Linked DNA regions of Undibacterium sp. KW1. The protein of the gene in region 1 interacts with the protein of each later gene in a pairwise test. Links are inferred from orthologs where the notes say so. Each region holds a gene or a part of one and is shown on either strand. Other genes may lie near its edges. The genes, in order: kdpD and UNDKW_RS03360.

What was found.
Region 2: the proteins of kdpD (region 1) and UNDKW_RS03360 interact in binary tests that used the Escherichia coli proteins (3 or more experiments, as listed by UniProt). The link is inferred for Undibacterium sp. KW1 from one-to-one orthologs.

The regions. Positions count from the first base shown.
Region 1 is NZ_AP018439.1:6,227,397-6,230,952, forward strand. The notes cover bases 46-3,276. They hold kdpD (two-component system sensor histidine kinase KdpD), read left to right. Parts: upstream 46-358; coding sequence 359-3,076; downstream 3,077-3,276. Other genes in these bases: kdpC (potassium-transporting ATPase subunit KdpC), read left to right, coding at 46-340; kdpE (two-component system response regulator KdpE), read left to right, coding at 3,084-3,276. In the rest of the region: more of kdpC, read left to right, coding at 1-45; more of kdpE, read left to right, coding at 3,277-3,556. UniProt on the Escherichia coli protein: Member of the two-component regulatory system KdpD/KdpE involved in the regulation of the kdp operon. KdpD may function as a membrane-associated protein kinase that phosphorylates KdpE in response to environmental signals.
Region 2 is NZ_AP018439.1:729,892-733,184, reverse strand. What follows is about bases 28-2,995. They hold UNDKW_RS03360 (PTS sugar transporter subunit IIA), read left to right. Parts: upstream 28-1,258; coding sequence 1,259-1,732; downstream 1,733-2,995. Other genes in these bases: rapZ (RNase adapter RapZ), read left to right, coding at 2,914-2,995; hprK (HPr(Ser) kinase/phosphatase), read left to right, coding at 1,836-2,777; UNDKW_RS03365 (EAL domain-containing protein), read left to right, coding at 28-1,156. Outside these bases: more of UNDKW_RS03365, read left to right, coding at 1-27; more of rapZ, read left to right, coding at 2,996-3,293. UniProt on the Escherichia coli protein: Seems to have a role in regulating nitrogen assimilation.

The DNA.
Region 1 (3,556 bases):
TGCGGGCGGATCCAGCGGCTCCAATTTTGGCCCTACCAATGTGGCGCAAATTGATGCCATCAAAGGCAGGGTTGAGGCATTGAAAGCGGCTGACCCTGGCAATACTGCAAAAATCCCTGTTGATTTGGTGACGGCATCGGCCAGTGGCCTCGATCCTGAAATCAGCCTGGCGGCTGCCAACTACCAACTGGCCAGGGTGGCACGCGAACGCAAGGTGCAAGAGTCGCAAGTCAAGGCTATCATAGACCAACTGGCGCAACAGCCCACGCTGGGTTTGCTGGGTGAGGCCAGGGTCAATGTGCTGGCTTTGAATCTGGCACTGGACAAGCTCGGCAAGTAGTTTAAAAATAAGATCAATATGGCCACCAATAGCGAACAACGCCCTGACCCTGATGTCTTGCTTGCCCACGTGCAGGAGCAAGAACGCAGGGCCACGCGTGGCAAGCTGCGTATCTATTTCGGTGCATCTGCTGGCGTGGGCAAGACCTACGCCATGCTGACTGCCGCCCGCAAGCTGGTGGCTGAGGGCCAGCAGGTATTAGTCGGCGTCATAGAAACCCATGGCCGTGACGAAACCGCAGCCCTGGTCGAAGGACTGGAAGTCTTGCCACCCAAGGCGATAGCCTACCGTGACAAGACCCTCAGTGAATTTGACATCGACACCGCGCTGGAGCGTCATCCACCCTTGATACTGATGGATGAACTGGCACATTCGAATGCTGCCGGTTCCCGCCACCCCAAGCGCTGGCAAGATGTGGATGAATTGCTGAGTGCCGGTATCGATGTGTACACCACCGTCAATGTCCAGCATCTGGAAAGCCTGAATGATGTGGTCGGCGGCATCACCGGCATACGCGTCAATGAAACTCTGCCCGACAAGGTGTTTGATGAAGCCGATGAAGTCGTACTGGTGGATATCCCGGCTGACGAGTTACTGGCAAGGCTCAAGTCTGGCCGCGTCTATAAGCTGCAACAGGCAGAACGCGCTGCCAAGAATTTTTTCCGTAAAGGCAATCTGATCGCCCTGCGTGAGCTGGCCCTGCGCCGCACCGCCGACAGGGTAGAAGATGATGTACAAGCCTATCGCATAGAAAAGTCCATAGGTACGATCTGGAAGACTGATGCCGCCCTGCTGGCCTGCATAGGCCCGCATGGCGATGCCGACCACCTGGTACGCAGTGCCGCCCGCCTGGCCAGCCAGATGAATGCAGAATGGCATGCCGTGTATGTAGAGACGCCGCAATTGCAAAGGCTGCCATCGGCGCAGCGTGAACGCATTTTGAAAACCCTGAAGCTGGCACAAGACCTGGGTGCGGTAACCGCCGTGTTGACGGGCAAGGATATTGCCCTGGCTATCGTGGATTATGCGCATAGCCATAATTTTTCACGCATCGTCCTGGGACGGAGTAAAGCAAGCAAATGGCGATTTGCATGGCATCAAACGACGCATCTGAATGATATCGCCGCCTATGCACCAGACCTGGACTTGATCGAAGTTGGCAACAGCCGGGCTGCAGCGACAGATAATGAGAATGAAAAAAATGCGGTATCTGGCAGCACCAGCGAGTTGCCCAGTCCACGCGTACCCGCACGGCATTGGCGTTATGTGTATGCTGTATTGGCCAGTATTACGACCGGCCTGATTGCTACGCCCTTATTTGAGGTGTTCAATCTGGTCAATATCGCCATGTTGTTTTTATTGACGGTGGTACTGGTTGCCGTGAAACTTGGGCGTGGCCCCTCGGTACTTTCCACCATAGTTGGTATCGCTGTATTCGATTTCTTTTTTGTGCCACCGCGTTTTTCTTTTGCGGTCAGCGATTTGCAGTATTTGATGACCTTTGCCGTCATGCTGCTGGTGGGGTTGATTACTGGTCACCTGACTGCTGATTTGCGTTACCAGGCCAGAGTAGCATCCCACAGGGAGTCGCGTGCGCGTGCGCTGTATGAATTCGCCCGCGACTTGTCAGGCGTGTTACTGGCAGAGCAAATTTCAGAAACCACACAGATCATCATACAAAGAGCCTTCCGTGCCCAGGCAACCCTGTTATTACCTGATGATACCGGTCGTTTGCTGCCACCCAGCAACACAGTGAGTGGTCTGGACATGGGTATCGCGCAGTGGGCGTTCGACAAGGTAGAGGCAGCAGGCATAGGCACAGACACCTTGCCTGCCAGTAACTTTTTTTACTTACCGCTGGTGGCTCCCATGCGTACCCGTGGCTTGCTGGCTATACAGCCAGAGAACCGTCGCTGGATCATGATCCCTGAGCAAAGGCAGCAACTTGATACCTTCGCCGCCCTCGCAGCCATTGCGCTGGAACGTGTGCACTATATCGAGGTCGCGCAAGATGCCTTGATCCACATGGAATCTGAGCGCCTGCGCAATTCGCTGCTGGCTGCGCTGTCGCATGACTTGCGCACGCCGTTGACTTCGCTGGTGGGTATCTCAGAATCACTGGCCATGTCCAAACCCGCGCTGGCAGATGCACAACTGCATATGGCGCAAGCCCTTCGTGACGAGACCCTGCGCCTCAGCGCACTGGTGACTAACTTGCTCGACATGGCAAGAATAGAAAGTGGTGAAGTCAAACTGAATTTGCAATGGCAGACTTTTGAAGAAGTGGTCGGTACCTCCCTGCGCATCTGTAGTGCACAATTGCAAACACATAAAGTGGAGACCAGACTGGAAGCCGCTTTGCCGCTCGTCAATTTTGATGCGGTGCTGATCGAGCGGGTATTGTGTAATTTATTGGAAAATGCCTGTAAATATACGCCAGCAAATTCTCTCATCACTATCTCGGCAGAACTGAATGGCAGCATGCTGGAAGCCAAGGTGTATGACAATGGGCCGGGTTTGCCAGCCGGGCGTGAAGAAGCCGTATTTGAAAAATTTACCCGTGGTGAACGCGAATCTGCCCTGCCCGGTGTTGGCTTGGGGCTGGCAATTTGCCGCGCCATTATCACGGCCCACAAGGGCAGCATGCATGCGGCGAAGTCACCCAATGGCGGAGCCTGCTTCATCTTTACCCTGCCTTTAGGCACGCCACCGGCGATGCCTGATCTTGAAGAATAAGTACACGATGACTAATGCTACTCAAACAACACCAGTCGCCTTGCTGGTTGAAGATGAGCCACAAATCCGCCGCTTCGTCCGCAATGCGCTGGAAGAGGAGGAATGGCAAGTCCATGAATCTGTCAACCTGCAACGCGGCCTGGTGGATGCCGGTACACGCCAGCCTGATCTCATCATTCTTGACCTGGGTTTGCCAGATGGCGACGGCATCGATTTCATCCTGGATGTTCGCAAATGGTCTAACGTACCCATCATCGTCTTGTCTGCCCGCGTCAGTGAACAAGACAAGATCAAGGCACTGGATGCCGGTGCTGACGATTATCTCAGCAAGCCTTTTGGTGTCGGTGAGTTACTGGCACGGGTACGCGCGACTTTCCGGCGTCAGCGTCAGCCGGGTGTCAATCTGGATGGCATAGTCCAGTTCGGTGATGTCAAGGTCGATATGAAAGCCCGCCTCGTCACCAAGGCCGGGGCGATGGT
Region 2 (3,293 bases), 5.5 Mb from region 1 along the record:
GAACGTCAATGACACCGCTGGTCATGCGGCTGGCGATACACTTTTGCGTGATGTATCTTCGCGCCTGAGTTCCTGCATACGCACGACCGACATGCTGGCCCGCCTTGGTGGTGATGAGTTCGTCATCGTTGCTGAAGCCTTTGAAGATGCAATACAACTCAAGGACCTGGCTGAGCGCGTCCTGGCCCGCATGCGCGATCCTTTCGTGATTGATGGCAATGAATATCACCTGGGTACCTCCATAGGCATTGCGGTTTATCCACATGACGGTGAAGATGGCCCCACACTCATGCGTTGTGCCGATTCTGCCATGTACCATGCCAAGGAATCTGGTCGTAATAATTACCAGTTTTTCACGACTGAACTCAATGTCCGTGCCCAGCACCGTTATGCGCTGGAAACCAATCTGCGCCGCGCCCTGACCGACAATGAATTCCTCGTGTATTACCAGCCAAAAATCTGTCTCTGTACCTCGCGCATCGTCGGTGCAGAAGCCCTGATACGCTGGCAAATGCCGGATGTGGGCCTGGTGCCACCTAACGAATTTATCCCCATCTCAGAAGAAATTGGCCTCATTTTGCCGCTGGGCCGCTGGATCTTGCGCCAGGCCTGTCTGCAAACCCAGTTATGGCGTGAGCAATATGCGCCGGACATGGTCATCAGCGTGAATATCTCGCCCAAGCAATTCCAGGACCCTGGCCTGCCTAAATATATAGAGCAAATCCTGCAAGAAATCGGTTTGCCGCCAACGGCCCTGCAACTTGAGATTACCGAAGGCTTGCTGATGGGTGACATAGACTTGCTGCTGCCGGTCTTTGACGCGATCAAAAAACTGGGTATCAGCATTTCCCTGGACGATTTTGGTACAGGCTTTTCTTCACTATCTTATTTGCAACGTTTCCCTATTGACAATCTCAAGATAGACCGCTCTTTCATCCGCGATATCCCGGGCAACCCTGATTCCGTTGTCCTGACGCATGCCATTATCGCCATGGCCAATGCGCTGGGCATGAGCGTTACTGCCGAAGGGGTGGAAAAAGCCGACCAGATGTTCTTCCTGGCTGACTCTGGCTGTCAGGAGATGCAGGGTTTTTATTTTAGTCAACCCCTGCCTGTTGATAAATTTGAAAAATTACTGAGAGACAACGTTCGTTAAAAGTGTTGTCAGGTTTTGCGCATATCAGCCAAAAGAAGCCTATAATTTGTCAAAACCTAATTTTGTGCATCGCACCATTTCGCTGTAAAACGATCTTGCACCATGACGAATATTGCAAAAATCCTGCCTCTGAACAACGTACTCCTGGATCTGGAAGTCTCCAGCAAAAAAAGAGCATTTGAACAGGCCGGGCTGTTATTCGAAAATAATTGCAGCATAGCGCGCTCGGTTGTCTCTGATAACCTGTTTGCCCGCGAACGCCTGGGCTCTACCGGGCTGGGCCATGGCGTGGCCATCCCGCATGGCCGCATCAAGGGTCTGAAGGCACCGATTGCGGCCCTGGTCAGGCTCAGGGAAGCGATTCCTTTTGAATCACCAGACAGCCAGCCGGTCAGCCTGCTGATTTTCTTGCTCATGCCTGACAATGTCACTCAACAGCATCTGGAAATCTTGTCTGAAGTGGCAGAAATGCTGTCGAACGAAACTTTCCGCGACAGCCTCAATACTGAAGCCAGCGCTGCCGCGATATATGAAAAAATCATGGCATGGCGTCCGAATTTGCCAGGCAATGCCTGATTTTCATGTCTGAGTATGCCATGCATGCGCATGGCTGCCAGACTCGTCAATCTATCCCTCCCAGTCACCCAGTATCACATCGTCAGAGTCAGCACATATAGCCATGCCATCATTGACAGAACTCACGGTACAAAAAATCTACGACGATAACCGCGACACCATGCAACTGGGCTGGTTTGCCGGTTTCTCTGGTGCCGACAAGCAAATCACGGGCGACGCTGCATCGTCTGCCGACCAGGTCGGGCATTTGAACCTGATCCACCCTGGCCGCATACAGGTGCTGGGGCATCAGGAACTCTCGTATTACAACCGCCTGTCAAATGCCTCGCGCAATAACCTCATGCGTGAACTGGTGGCTGGTGCACCACCTGCCCTGATCGTGGCACAAGGTCTGGAATCGCCACCGGCATTTCTGACGACTTGCGACGACAATAATATCCCGCTGTTTTCTACACCCTACCCTTCCGCTCAAGTCATTGATTATTTGCGTGTCTATCTGTCGAAAAAACTCGCGCAAAAAATCACCATGCATGGCGTTTTCATGGACGTGCTGGGCGTAGGTGTTCTCATCACCGGTGAATCCGGCCTCGGCAAGAGTGAGTTGGGGCTGGAACTGATTTCACGCAGCCATGGCCTGGTGGCGGATGATGCCGTCGAATTTTCGCGCATCGCACCGAATATGATAGAAGGCCGTTGCCACGAGCTGCTGCAAAACCTGCTCGAAGTGCGCGGCCTGGGCCTGCTCGATATCAAGACCATCTTTGGTGAAACCGCAGTACGCCGCAAGATGCGTTTGAAACTCATCGTGCATCTGGTGAGACGCAGCACCCTGGAAGAAAATTACGAGCGCCTGCCTATCGATTCGCAGACGGAGGAAGTACTGGGCCTGCCCATCAGAAAAGTCGTGATCCCGGTTGCTGCAGGCCGCAATATCGCAGTTCTCCTGGAAGCAGCTGTGCGCAATACCATCCTGCAATTACGTGGTATTAATACGCTGGAAGATTTCATGGAACGGCAACGCCGCGCCATGGAAAACGGCGACTAAGAGGCTGTTGTAAAATTAACCTGGCGTTGTTGCACCTCCTTAATGTTATACCCGGTACGAAAGTACTGCCTGCGTCGGCGACGCCTAGCCATCTTAATTTTAAAACAGCTTCTAATTACCTACTACGATATCCGCTATGGAAATCCTGCTTATCTCTGGTATCTCCGGCTCCGGCAAATCGGTAGCCCTGAATGTGGTTGAAGATGCAGGCTACTATTGCGTCGATAACCTGCCACCCAGTTTACTGGCTGACCTGGTCAATACCCTGACCAAAGAAGGCATACCCAGCGCCGCCATCGCCATCGACAGCCGCAGCGCGAACTTGCTAACCAGCCTGCCAGATTCAATCAAGGCACTGCGCACCGAAGGCCACGACGTCAAAGTCCTGTTCCTGACAGCCAGTACAGAATCCCTGGTCGCCCGTTTTTCAGAAACCCGCCGCAGCCACCCGCTGTCACACCGGCTTGGTCTGGACAAAGAACCCGGCGACAGACTCAGCCTGACCGAATGCATACA